Regions from separate parts of the Pediococcus pentosaceus ATCC 25745 genome, predicted to be linked through region 2. Evidence: predicted binding sites of a transcription regulator. Region 2 holds the regulator's gene; each other region holds the start of a gene.
What was found. The regulator HrcA, encoded in region 2, represses chaperone genes, less so after heat shock. The targets are predictions, from matches to a motif close to TTAGCACTCNNNNNNNNNGAGTGCTAA.
Positions count from the first base shown of each region.

Region 1: the regulator HrcA is predicted to act here: its motif matches at 1,355-1,381, upstream of PEPE_RS02965 (ATP-dependent Clp protease ATP-binding subunit).
Region 3: the regulator HrcA is predicted to act here: its motif matches at 1,526-1,552, upstream of groES (co-chaperone GroES).

Region 1 covers NC_008525.1:662,608-665,894, reverse strand. The annotation lists gene ptsP (phosphoenolpyruvate--protein phosphotransferase) at 1-655, opposite strand, end outside; gene PEPE_RS02975 (phosphocarrier protein HPr) at 655-921, opposite strand; gene PEPE_RS02970 (hypothetical protein) at 1,067-1,255, opposite strand; gene PEPE_RS02965 (ATP-dependent Clp protease ATP-binding subunit) at 1,460-3,287, shown strand, end outside.
Region 2 covers NC_008525.1:895,190-898,476, forward strand. The annotation lists gene truB (tRNA pseudouridine(55) synthase TruB) at 1-101, shown strand, start outside; gene ribF (riboflavin biosynthesis protein RibF) at 105-1,049, shown strand; gene hrcA (heat-inducible transcriptional repressor HrcA) at 1,157-2,197, shown strand; gene grpE (nucleotide exchange factor GrpE) at 2,208-2,780, shown strand; gene dnaK (molecular chaperone DnaK) at 2,806-3,287, shown strand, end outside.
Region 3 covers NC_008525.1:467,886-471,172, forward strand. The annotation lists gene PEPE_RS02065 (hypothetical protein) at 1-436, opposite strand, end outside; gene PEPE_RS02070 (CPBP family intramembrane glutamic endopeptidase) at 756-1,406, opposite strand; gene groES (co-chaperone GroES) at 1,591-1,875, shown strand; gene groL (chaperonin GroEL) at 1,903-3,287, shown strand, end outside.

The sequences.
Region 1 (3,287 bases), 230 kb from region 2:
TTTCGCCTTGTTTTATGCTAGTAGTAGCCTTTTCAGAACCAACAACTGCTGGAATTTCAAGGGTACGAGACATGATTGCAGAATGTGATGTACGACCACCAATATCTGTAATAAAGCCTTTAACGTAACGACGATCCAATTGAGCTGTATCACTTGGAGTCAAGTCGTGCGCAACAATAACGACTTCTGAATCAATCAAAGCGGGGTTAGGAAGTTCCACACCCAACAAGTGACTCATCAAACGTTTAGTAACGTCACGAATATCTGCGGCACGTTCTTGCATATAAGCATTATCAGTCATTGCTTCAAACATTGAAATAAAGTTATCCGTAACTTCTTTAGTAGCTTCTTCTGCATTAATTGTGTCGTTTTTAATTTTGTCTTCAATATTACCAATCAATTCTGGATCAGAAAGAATGGTTAAATGAGCTTCAAAAACTTCTGCCTCTTCAGCACCAAGGTTTTCTGCAGCCTTAGCTTTGATGAGTGAAAGTTCTTCTTTAGACTTTTCCAAAGCATCATGAAGGCGTTTGATTTCTGCATCAACGTCAGTAATGTTTTTCTTTTCAAAAGAAAGATCTGGATCCACCATCAAATATGCTTTAGCAATGGCAATCCCATCACTGGCCGCAATACCTTTTAATGTGCCAGCCATTAGTCAGATAGTCCTTCCTTTTTCATTGTATCTTCAAGTGCTGCGATTGCGTCTGCTTCGTCATCACCATCAGCTGAGATAGTAACGTCTGCGCCTTGGCCAACACCAAGTGACATAACACCCATGATTGACTTCAAGTTAACTGATTTGTCTTTGTAAGTTAATTGAATGTCTGAGTTGAATTTGCTAGCTGATTGTACCAACAATGTTGCTGGACGTGCATGAATACCTGTTTCTGCAATTACATGAAAGTCGCGTTTTTCCATAATAAAATATCTCCTTTTGATTACACATATATTTTTGACCCAAATAAGTAGTGAACGTACACTAATTATTTATAAGCCTTTGATAAGAATAATATCAATTTATTAGTTGCAAAGCAAGCCCTTACATAAAACTTAAATAAATCCGTTATTTATCTTTGATACGTTCAAAGTGATAAACAACAATCCCGCCACGGTCTGCTTTTCCAATTACTTGCTTTCTTTCAGGAAATTCCATAAAACGTGGCTGGAAATCTTGGAACTCCTCTGCAGTAATCTTTAGCTCTTTGATTGAACCATCCTTCAAATCATTCAAAAGCTGTAAATAATCTCGCATGTTGTCACCTCACTTCGGTCTATTTATTCTATACCATTAAGTACTTTGTTATCAACAATAATATTACCTAATTATCCATCTTTTTTTCAAATCAAACTACTTGCACTCTGAAATAGAGTGTGTATAATTTAGGTATGGTCAATATTGGTCAAACATCATTTGACTAATTATCGTTTCACATTTTTGAAAGAAGGGAGACAGCAGATGCTTTGTCAAAACTGTCAAAAGAACGAAGCAAGCATTCACCTCTATACGAACGTGAATGGTCAACGTACAGAAGTTAATCTGTGTCAGAATTGCTATCAACTTTTAAAAAATCAACGAAATAATAACATTAATAGAAACGGAGGTGCTCGTATGGCACAAGATCCATTTGGATTTGGAAACTTAGATGACATCTTCCGTGCGATGCAAGGCGGCAATATGGGACAACCCGAAAACCTCTATGGACAACAAGTTCCCCCTACTCAACCAGGTGGTGGAAATGGTTCAGGTGGTAATCCTAACAACCGTGGCAACGGCGGATCACTTTTAAGTCAGTATGGCTTGAACCTAACTGATTTAGCTAAACAAGGTAAGATTGATCCCGTGATTGGTCGTGACAGCGAAATTGAACGGGTCATTGAAATTCTAAACCGTCGTACTAAAAATAACCCAGTTTTAATTGGTGAAGCTGGGGTTGGTAAAACTGCTGTCGTAGAAGGATTGGCTCAGCGGATTGTGGAAGGTTCTGTTCCTCAAAAGCTAGTTAATAAACAAATCGTGCGTTTGGACGTAGTTTCTCTAGTTCAAGGTACTGGAATTCGTGGTCAATTCGAACAACGTATGCAACAACTAATGAAAGAAGTTCAAGCTAACAAAGACATGGTCGTCTTCATCGATGAAATCCATGAAATTGTTGGCGCTGGTAATGCTGAAGGCGGCATGGATGCTGGTAACGTTCTTAAACCAGCCCTTGCCCGAGGCGACTTCCAATTAGTCGGTGCTACAACGCTTAAAGAATTCCGGGACATTGAAAAGGATGCGGCCCTTGCCCGTCGTTTACAACCAGTACAAGTCGATGAACCTAGTGAAGAAGAAGCTATTAAGATTCTAAAAGGAATTCAAAAGAAATACGAAGATTATCATCATGTTCACTACACGGATGATGCAATCGAAGCAGCCGTAAAATTATCAAAACGCTACATTCAAGATCGCTTCCTTCCTGATAAGGCCATCGACCTCCTTGATGAAGCTGGTTCTAAGAAGAATCTAACGATTAACATCGCTGATCCAGAAACCATTCAAAAGAAGATTGATGAAGCGGAAGCTCAAAAGAAAGCTGCCCTTCAATCAGAAGATTACGAAAAAGCAGCTTACTACCGTGATCAAGTTTCTAAGCTTGAAAAGAACAAAGATGGTGCAACAAGTAGCGAAGAACAACCAACGGTCACTGAAGAAGATATGGAAAAGATTATCGAAACTAAGACTGACATTCCAGTTGGTGACTTGCAAAAGCAGGAACAAGAACAACTTCAAAATCTTTCAGAAAACTTGAAAGATCACGTCATTGGACAAAATGAAGCTGTCGATAAGATTTCTCGGGCCATTCGTCGTAACCGGATTGGTTTAAACGGAACTGGTCGTCCGATTGGTTCCTTCCTCTTCGTCGGTCCTACCGGAGTTGGTAAGACTGAGTTAGCTAAGCAACTTGCGCAACAATTGTTTGGTTCTAAGGATTCTATGATTCGCTTTGATATGAGTGAGTACATGGAGCCTCATTCAATATCAAAATTAATCGGTTCGCCTCCAGGGTACGTTGGTTACGAAGAAGCGGGTCAATTAACTGAACAAGTTCGTCGTCATCCATACAGCTTAGTTCTCCTAGATGAAGTGGAAAAAGCTCACCCAGATGTCATGCATATGTTCTTGCAAATCTTGGATGATGGTCGTCTAACTGATTCACAAGGTCGGACAGTAAGCTTCAAAGATACCATCATTATTATGACTTCTAATGCCGGAACTGGTGACGTACAAGCTGATGTTGGTTTTG
Region 2 (3,287 bases):
AAATCATAGCTTTAAAATATAATGGGAATATTCAGGCGTTATATCAGTATGATACAAATCGTCAAAACTATATTCCTAAAAAAATGTTGTTGGTGAGATAGAAAATGCAAATAGTAAGAATACATCATCCATATTCAAAAAAAATAATTCCAGCAGAACCTGTAGCACTAGCTTTAGGTTTCTTTGACGGTGTTCATCGTGGACACCAAGCAGTTATTAAGCAAGCTTGCCAAAAGGCCCGAGAACAGCATTTAAAGGTGGCAGCAATGACGTTTAACCATCATGCGTCGGTAGTATTTGAACAGGATCGTAACTTTAGCCCGTTAAGCTACCTAACTTCAGTAGAACGAAAAGCAGAGTTAATGCGCGAATTAGGCGTTGATATACTTTACGTTGTTGATTTCACTTCTGCATTTGGTAGTTTAAGTCCCGAAGATTTTGTTCAACAATATATGGTGGACTTAAATGCCAAAGTGGTAGTTGCAGGTTTTGATTATACATTTGGACCTGCTGAACTAGCGAACATGGATACTTTACCAGCACTAGCTCAGGGACGATTTGAGGTCATTAAAGTGTCTAAAATCATTTTAAAGAATGATAAGATCGGATCTGATAAGATTCGTGAGATGGTATCGTTAGGAAATATTGATGATGCTAATGCCTATCTAGGTTACGCTTTTCAAACGAGTGGCGTGGTGGTTCATGGAGAAGCACGTGGAAGAGAACTCGGTTTTCCAACTGCTAATATAGTTTCTAATGAAAATCAAATTACACCTGGGATCGGAATCTATGTTGTTGAAATCAAAGTAGGCGGCCAATGGTATAAGGGAATGGCATCCGTTGGCAAAAATGTAGTCTTCGGGGAAGGTCGTCCGGTTACTACTGAAATTAATATTTTAGATTTTAAAGAAGCTATCTACGGAGAGACTGTTAAAGTTAAATGGTACCATCGCTTACGAGGTGAAATTAAATTTGATTCGGTTGATGCTTTAATCGAACAACTGCATCAAGATGAAGCTGATACAAGGGAATTTTTTAACAAGTTATAAAGATGTCTGACCAAATTTGACTATAGTTGACATTTCTACAAACCTCTGGTATCTTATTAAGTGTTCTTAGCACTCCAACTTTCTAAGTGCTAAAAGAGGTGATTTTCATGTTAACAGATCGTGAGTTGTTAATTTTAGAGGAGATTGTCCGAGAGTATACTGAGAATGGTCAGCCAATCGGATCAAAAACGTTGATGAATAATCTTCCAGTAAAAGTGAGTTCGGCAACGATTAGAAATGATATGGCTAAGCTAGAAGAGATGGGTCTGATTGAAAAGATGCATTCATCTTCTGGAAGAATTCCATCTTTGATGGGATATCGGTATTACGTAGATCATTTGTTAAGCCCCAAGAAGTTAAATCAAAGTGAGGCTCAACAGATTCAAAAGGGTCTGGGGATGCATTTTAGAGAAGTAGATGACATTGTTCGAACTTCGGCTGAAATGTTATCAAATTTAACGCATTATACAGCGTTAACGTTAAAACCTGACCAAAAAGATGCGACTTTAGATGGTTTTCGAATGGTTCCACTTGGTGGGAATCAAGTGATGTTGATTTTGGTTTCTAGTAATGGCGACGTTACTAGTCAGCAATTTTCGATCCCCCGCGGAATGAATAGTGAGACTGTCGAACGCGTCTTGAGAATTATGAATGATCGCTTGATTGGCGAAACGCTTGATCAAGTTTATTATCACCTGAAAACAGATATTCCTAAAATTGTTGAGCATTATCTGCATAGTAACGACGGAATTATTGATATTTTCGAAAATGTAGTTGCGCAGTCTTCACAGGACCGTTACTTCATTGGAGGGAAGTTGAATATCCTTAATTTCTCCAAGAATGTAGATGTTAGTTCAATTAGAGGGCTTTTGACTCTATTTAATGAGAATGATCAACTTGATGGATTACTTGGAAATAATCAGAGTGACTTAGATGTAAAGATTGGCGATGAATTAAGCAATGCTTTACTAAAGGATTTTAGCTTAATCACTGCTACTTATGATGTTGGTAGTCGAGGCAAGGGATTAATTGCCATTCTCGGTCCAACTAGTATGCAGTATTCGAAAACATTAGGCTTACTTGATACATTTAGAGATCAGTTGTCTAATCGAATGCTCGAATATTATAAGCACCTTGATGATAGTTAGGAGGATTGAATTGGCAAAAGAGAAAAAAGAAGAAGTCAAAGAAGAAGAAGTTTCTGAAGCTACTTCAACAGAAGGGTCAACAGATGTTGAATCAACTAATAATGATGATTTAACTACAGAAACTCAAGCAACAACGGCTTTAGATGACATTAAAAAGGTGGAAGCTGAACGCGATGAACTTTCAGACAAGTATATTCGTGCTCAAGCTGAAATTGTTAATATGCGTCGCCGAAACGAAAAAGAACAGGCATCATTAATCAAGTATGATGGTCAAAAACTTGCAAAAGCAATTTTGCCAGCACTTGATAATCTTGAACGCGCTCTAGCAGTTGAGTCTGCTTCGGAACAACTCTTAAAAGGGGTCAAGATGGTTCAAACCGATTTGTTAAAAGCTTTGAAGGAAAATCACGTTGCTGAAATTGAAGCTGAAGGACAAGCTTTTGATCCTAATATGCATCAAGCCGTTCAGACGGTGCCAGCTGATGATGACCATCCAGCCGATACAGTTGTTCAAGTATTACAAAAAGGATATATTTTAAAAGATCGAGTGTTACGACCAGCAATGGTAATCGTAGCTCAATAAAAAAGAGGAAGAGGGATTTTAAACAATGGCAAGTAATAAAATTATTGGTATTGATTTAGGTACTACAAACTCTGCAGTTGCTGTCATGGACGGTGACAAACCAAAAATTATCACAAACCCTGAAGGAGCACGTACAACTCCATCAGTTGTTGCTTTTAAGAATGGTGAAACTCAAGTTGGGGAAGTTGCTAAGCGTCAAGCAATCACTAACCCTGATACAATTGCTTCAATCAAACGTCACATCGGTGAAGCTGGCTATAAAGTAACCGTTGATGGCAAGTCTTATACACCACAAGAAGTTTCAGCAATGATTTTAAGTTATATCAAGAAATTTGCTGAAGATTACCTTGGTGAAGAAGTAGATAAAGCTGTTATCACAGTACCTGCTTACTTTGATGATTCACAACGTCAAGCTACAAAGGACGCTGGTAAGATTGCTGGCTTGGATGTTAAACGTATTATCAACGAACCTACAGCATCTTCATTAGCTTACGGACTAGATCAAAA
Region 3 (3,287 bases), 430 kb from region 2:
TGATGGCCGCCTCAGAAGTTTGGATAGTTTCATCAGCTAACGGTTGATGATTATTTTGTTGTTCAGCGGCAGTTAAATCTGCACGACTTAGGTTGTTAGAACTCGTTTTATTTGAGCTATTATGGTTATTTTCAGACTTACTAGAGGAACTAATAGCACTATTGGAAGCTTTGGAAGTAGAACTACTTGCGCTAGCAACGCTTGATGAAGTTTGATCATCCTTAGTTGAAGATGAACTATTAGAACTTGCTTTTGAAGATGATGAAGCTTCTTTATCTTTCTTAGAACTAGCTTTTGAGCTAGCCTTTTTGCTAACCTTTTCTGTTTTAGAAGTAGCATTTGAAGACTGAGAATCTGGTTTTTGGTTTCCAGATCCGCAGCTAGCAAGCGTCAGTGGAACCAATGCTAAAAGTGCAATTGAAGCAATTTTTTTCATAATAAAACACTCCCCCATAATTATTTGTAAATCACAATAATCCTGCCTTGATTCTAACATATATGGTCATTACCTTAAAGGAGGTTAAACACTATAAAAATGGTGTTGTAAACGTTTAAAAGTATTGGAAGGAGGTGTAAAATTACAAAAATGAAACTAAACACGTTAAATCAAAATCATCAAATATAGACTTATACCCCCGCAACGGCTTAGCCAGCTGTTACAATTTTCCACAACTAGTTCGACAGTCCAAAATAACAAATTAAAAAGAATCATTTTTAGCCACTAATACTTAGTGAAACTAAAATGATTCTTTTTGTTATTTAATTACTAACGGTAAAATAACGACCGAATTCATTAAAATATGAGCAATCATCGAAGTTTGAATACGTCCGGTCTTTTTGTACAACCAACAGAATAGCAAACCAATGGCCGCATATAGAAAGATGTGACTATCGTTGTGCATAAATGCAAATGCTAGACTAGAAATGATGGCCATGACGGTGAATCCCAGCGTGGAATCAGATCCAAACATTGCACTGAGGTTACCAAATAAAACTTTTCTAAAAACCAACTCTTCCATGATTGGAGCTCCCACGGTGATCGCTAAAATGAAAAATGGATTGGTTTTAGCCAAAGTCACTAAAGTTGCGGTGTTTTGAGAAGTAGGATTACTTCCAAAAATGATCGTAATATAGCTAATCACAAATTGCAGCAAAATTACTAAGGCTGTTCCAATGATTCCCCAAGCAATAGCATATAGAAAAGATTTACGATTAGATTCGATATGGTTGATTTCGTTGGTTTTACTACTAATAAAGATTAGTAGCAGTGCGCCAACCAAGTAGTCGACAGTTTCAACCCAGATAAACCCAGCCCCCAGATTAATAAACACGTTTAAAATGCTAGGTAGAAGGAAAATTATTAAATACGTAATTAAAGTTAAAATTGAACTCTTAGAAATTTTCATCTCAACCCTCCTTTATTCCTGCTAGTATAGCATATTTAAAGTATTGCTAAATTTGATTGGTTAATAAAGGTCAAAAATACTTGCAATCTAAAAAAATCATGATATAGTTATCATTGTAGTTAGCACTTAGAGATGACGAGTGCTAAACAAATCTTATCAGTAAATTATATTTGGAGGGATTCACGTGTTAAAACCTTTAGGAGATCGCGTTATTTTAGAAGCTAAAGATGAAGAAGAACAAACTGTCGGAGGCATCGTACTTGCAAGCAATGCTAAAGAAAAGTCCCAAACTGGAAAGATTATCGCTGTCGGTAACGGTACAGTTTTAGACAATGGTCAAACAGTACCAATGAACGTCAAAGTTGGCGATACAGTAGTATATGACAAATATGCTGGTACTGAAGTTTCATACGAAGATAAAAAATACTTAGTTGTCCATGAAAAGGACTTAGTTGCAGTAGTTGAATAATTAATTTTTAATTTAGGAGTGTTGATAATGGCTAAAGAAATTAAATTTTCAGAAGATGCACGTACAAAAATGCTTAAGGGTGTAGATAAGTTAGCTGACACCGTTAAGTCAACAATTGGACCTAAAGGCCGTAATGTGGTCTTGGAACAATCATACGGTTCACCTACAATTACTAATGATGGTGTGACAATTGCTAAGGCAATCGAACTTGAAGATCATTTTGAAAATATGGGTGCTAAGTTAGTTTCAGAAGTTGCTTCAAAGACCAACGACATTGCTGGTGATGGTACAACTACCGCTACGGTTCTTACTCAAGCAATCGTCAATGAAGGAATGAAGAACGTTACTGCTGGTGCTAACCCTGTTGGTATCCGTCGCGGTATTGAAAAAGCAACAAGTAAAGCAGTTGAAGCTCTCCACAAGATGTCACATGAAGTAAAAACTAAAGATGATATTGCTCAAATCGCTTCAATTTCTTCTGCTAACCCAGAAGTTGGCAAGTTGATTGCTAACGCTATGGAAAAAGTTGGTAACGATGGTGTTATCACCATTGAAGAATCTCGTGGAGTTGACACAACATTGGATGTTGTGGAAGGTATGCAATTTGACCGTGGATACATGTCACAATACATGGTAACTGACAACGACAAGATGGAAGCTAACCTTGATAATCCATACATCTTAATCACTGATAAGAAGATCGGTAATATCCAAGATATTCTTCCAGTTCTTCAATCAGTAGTTGAACAAAGCCGTTCATTATTGATTATTGCGGATGACATTACAGGTGAAGCTCTACCAACACTTGTTTTGAATAAGATGCGTGGAACCTTCAACGTAGTTGCAGTTAAGGCTCCTGGCTTTGGTGATCGTCGTAAGGAACAATTGGAAGACATTGCTATCCTAACTGGTGGTACTGTAATTACAGATGACCTTGGTTTGAACTTGAAGGACGTTACTATCGAACAACTTGGTCAATCTAACAAGGTTACAGTTACTAAAGATGATACAACCATCGTTGAAGGTGCTGGAAGCCAAGAACAAATCGCTGAACGTGTTGGAATTATCAAACAACAAATCAGTGAAACAACTTCTGACTTCGACAAGGAAAAACTTCAAGAACGTCTTGCTAAGTTATCTGGTGGTGTTGCAGTAATCCGTGTTGGTGCTGCTACTGAAACAGAACTTAAAGAAAAGAAATACCGTATCGAAGATGCTTTAAACGCTACTAGAGCTGCCGTTGAAGAAGGTTTTGTTCCTGGTGGTGGTACAGCACTTGCTAACGTTATTTCAGACCTTGAAGACGTCGAAGCTGAAGGCGATGAAGCTACAGGTGTTAACATTGTACGTCGTGCGCTTGAAGAACCAGTTCGTCAAATTGCTGAAAATGCCGGCGAAGAAGGTTCAGTAAT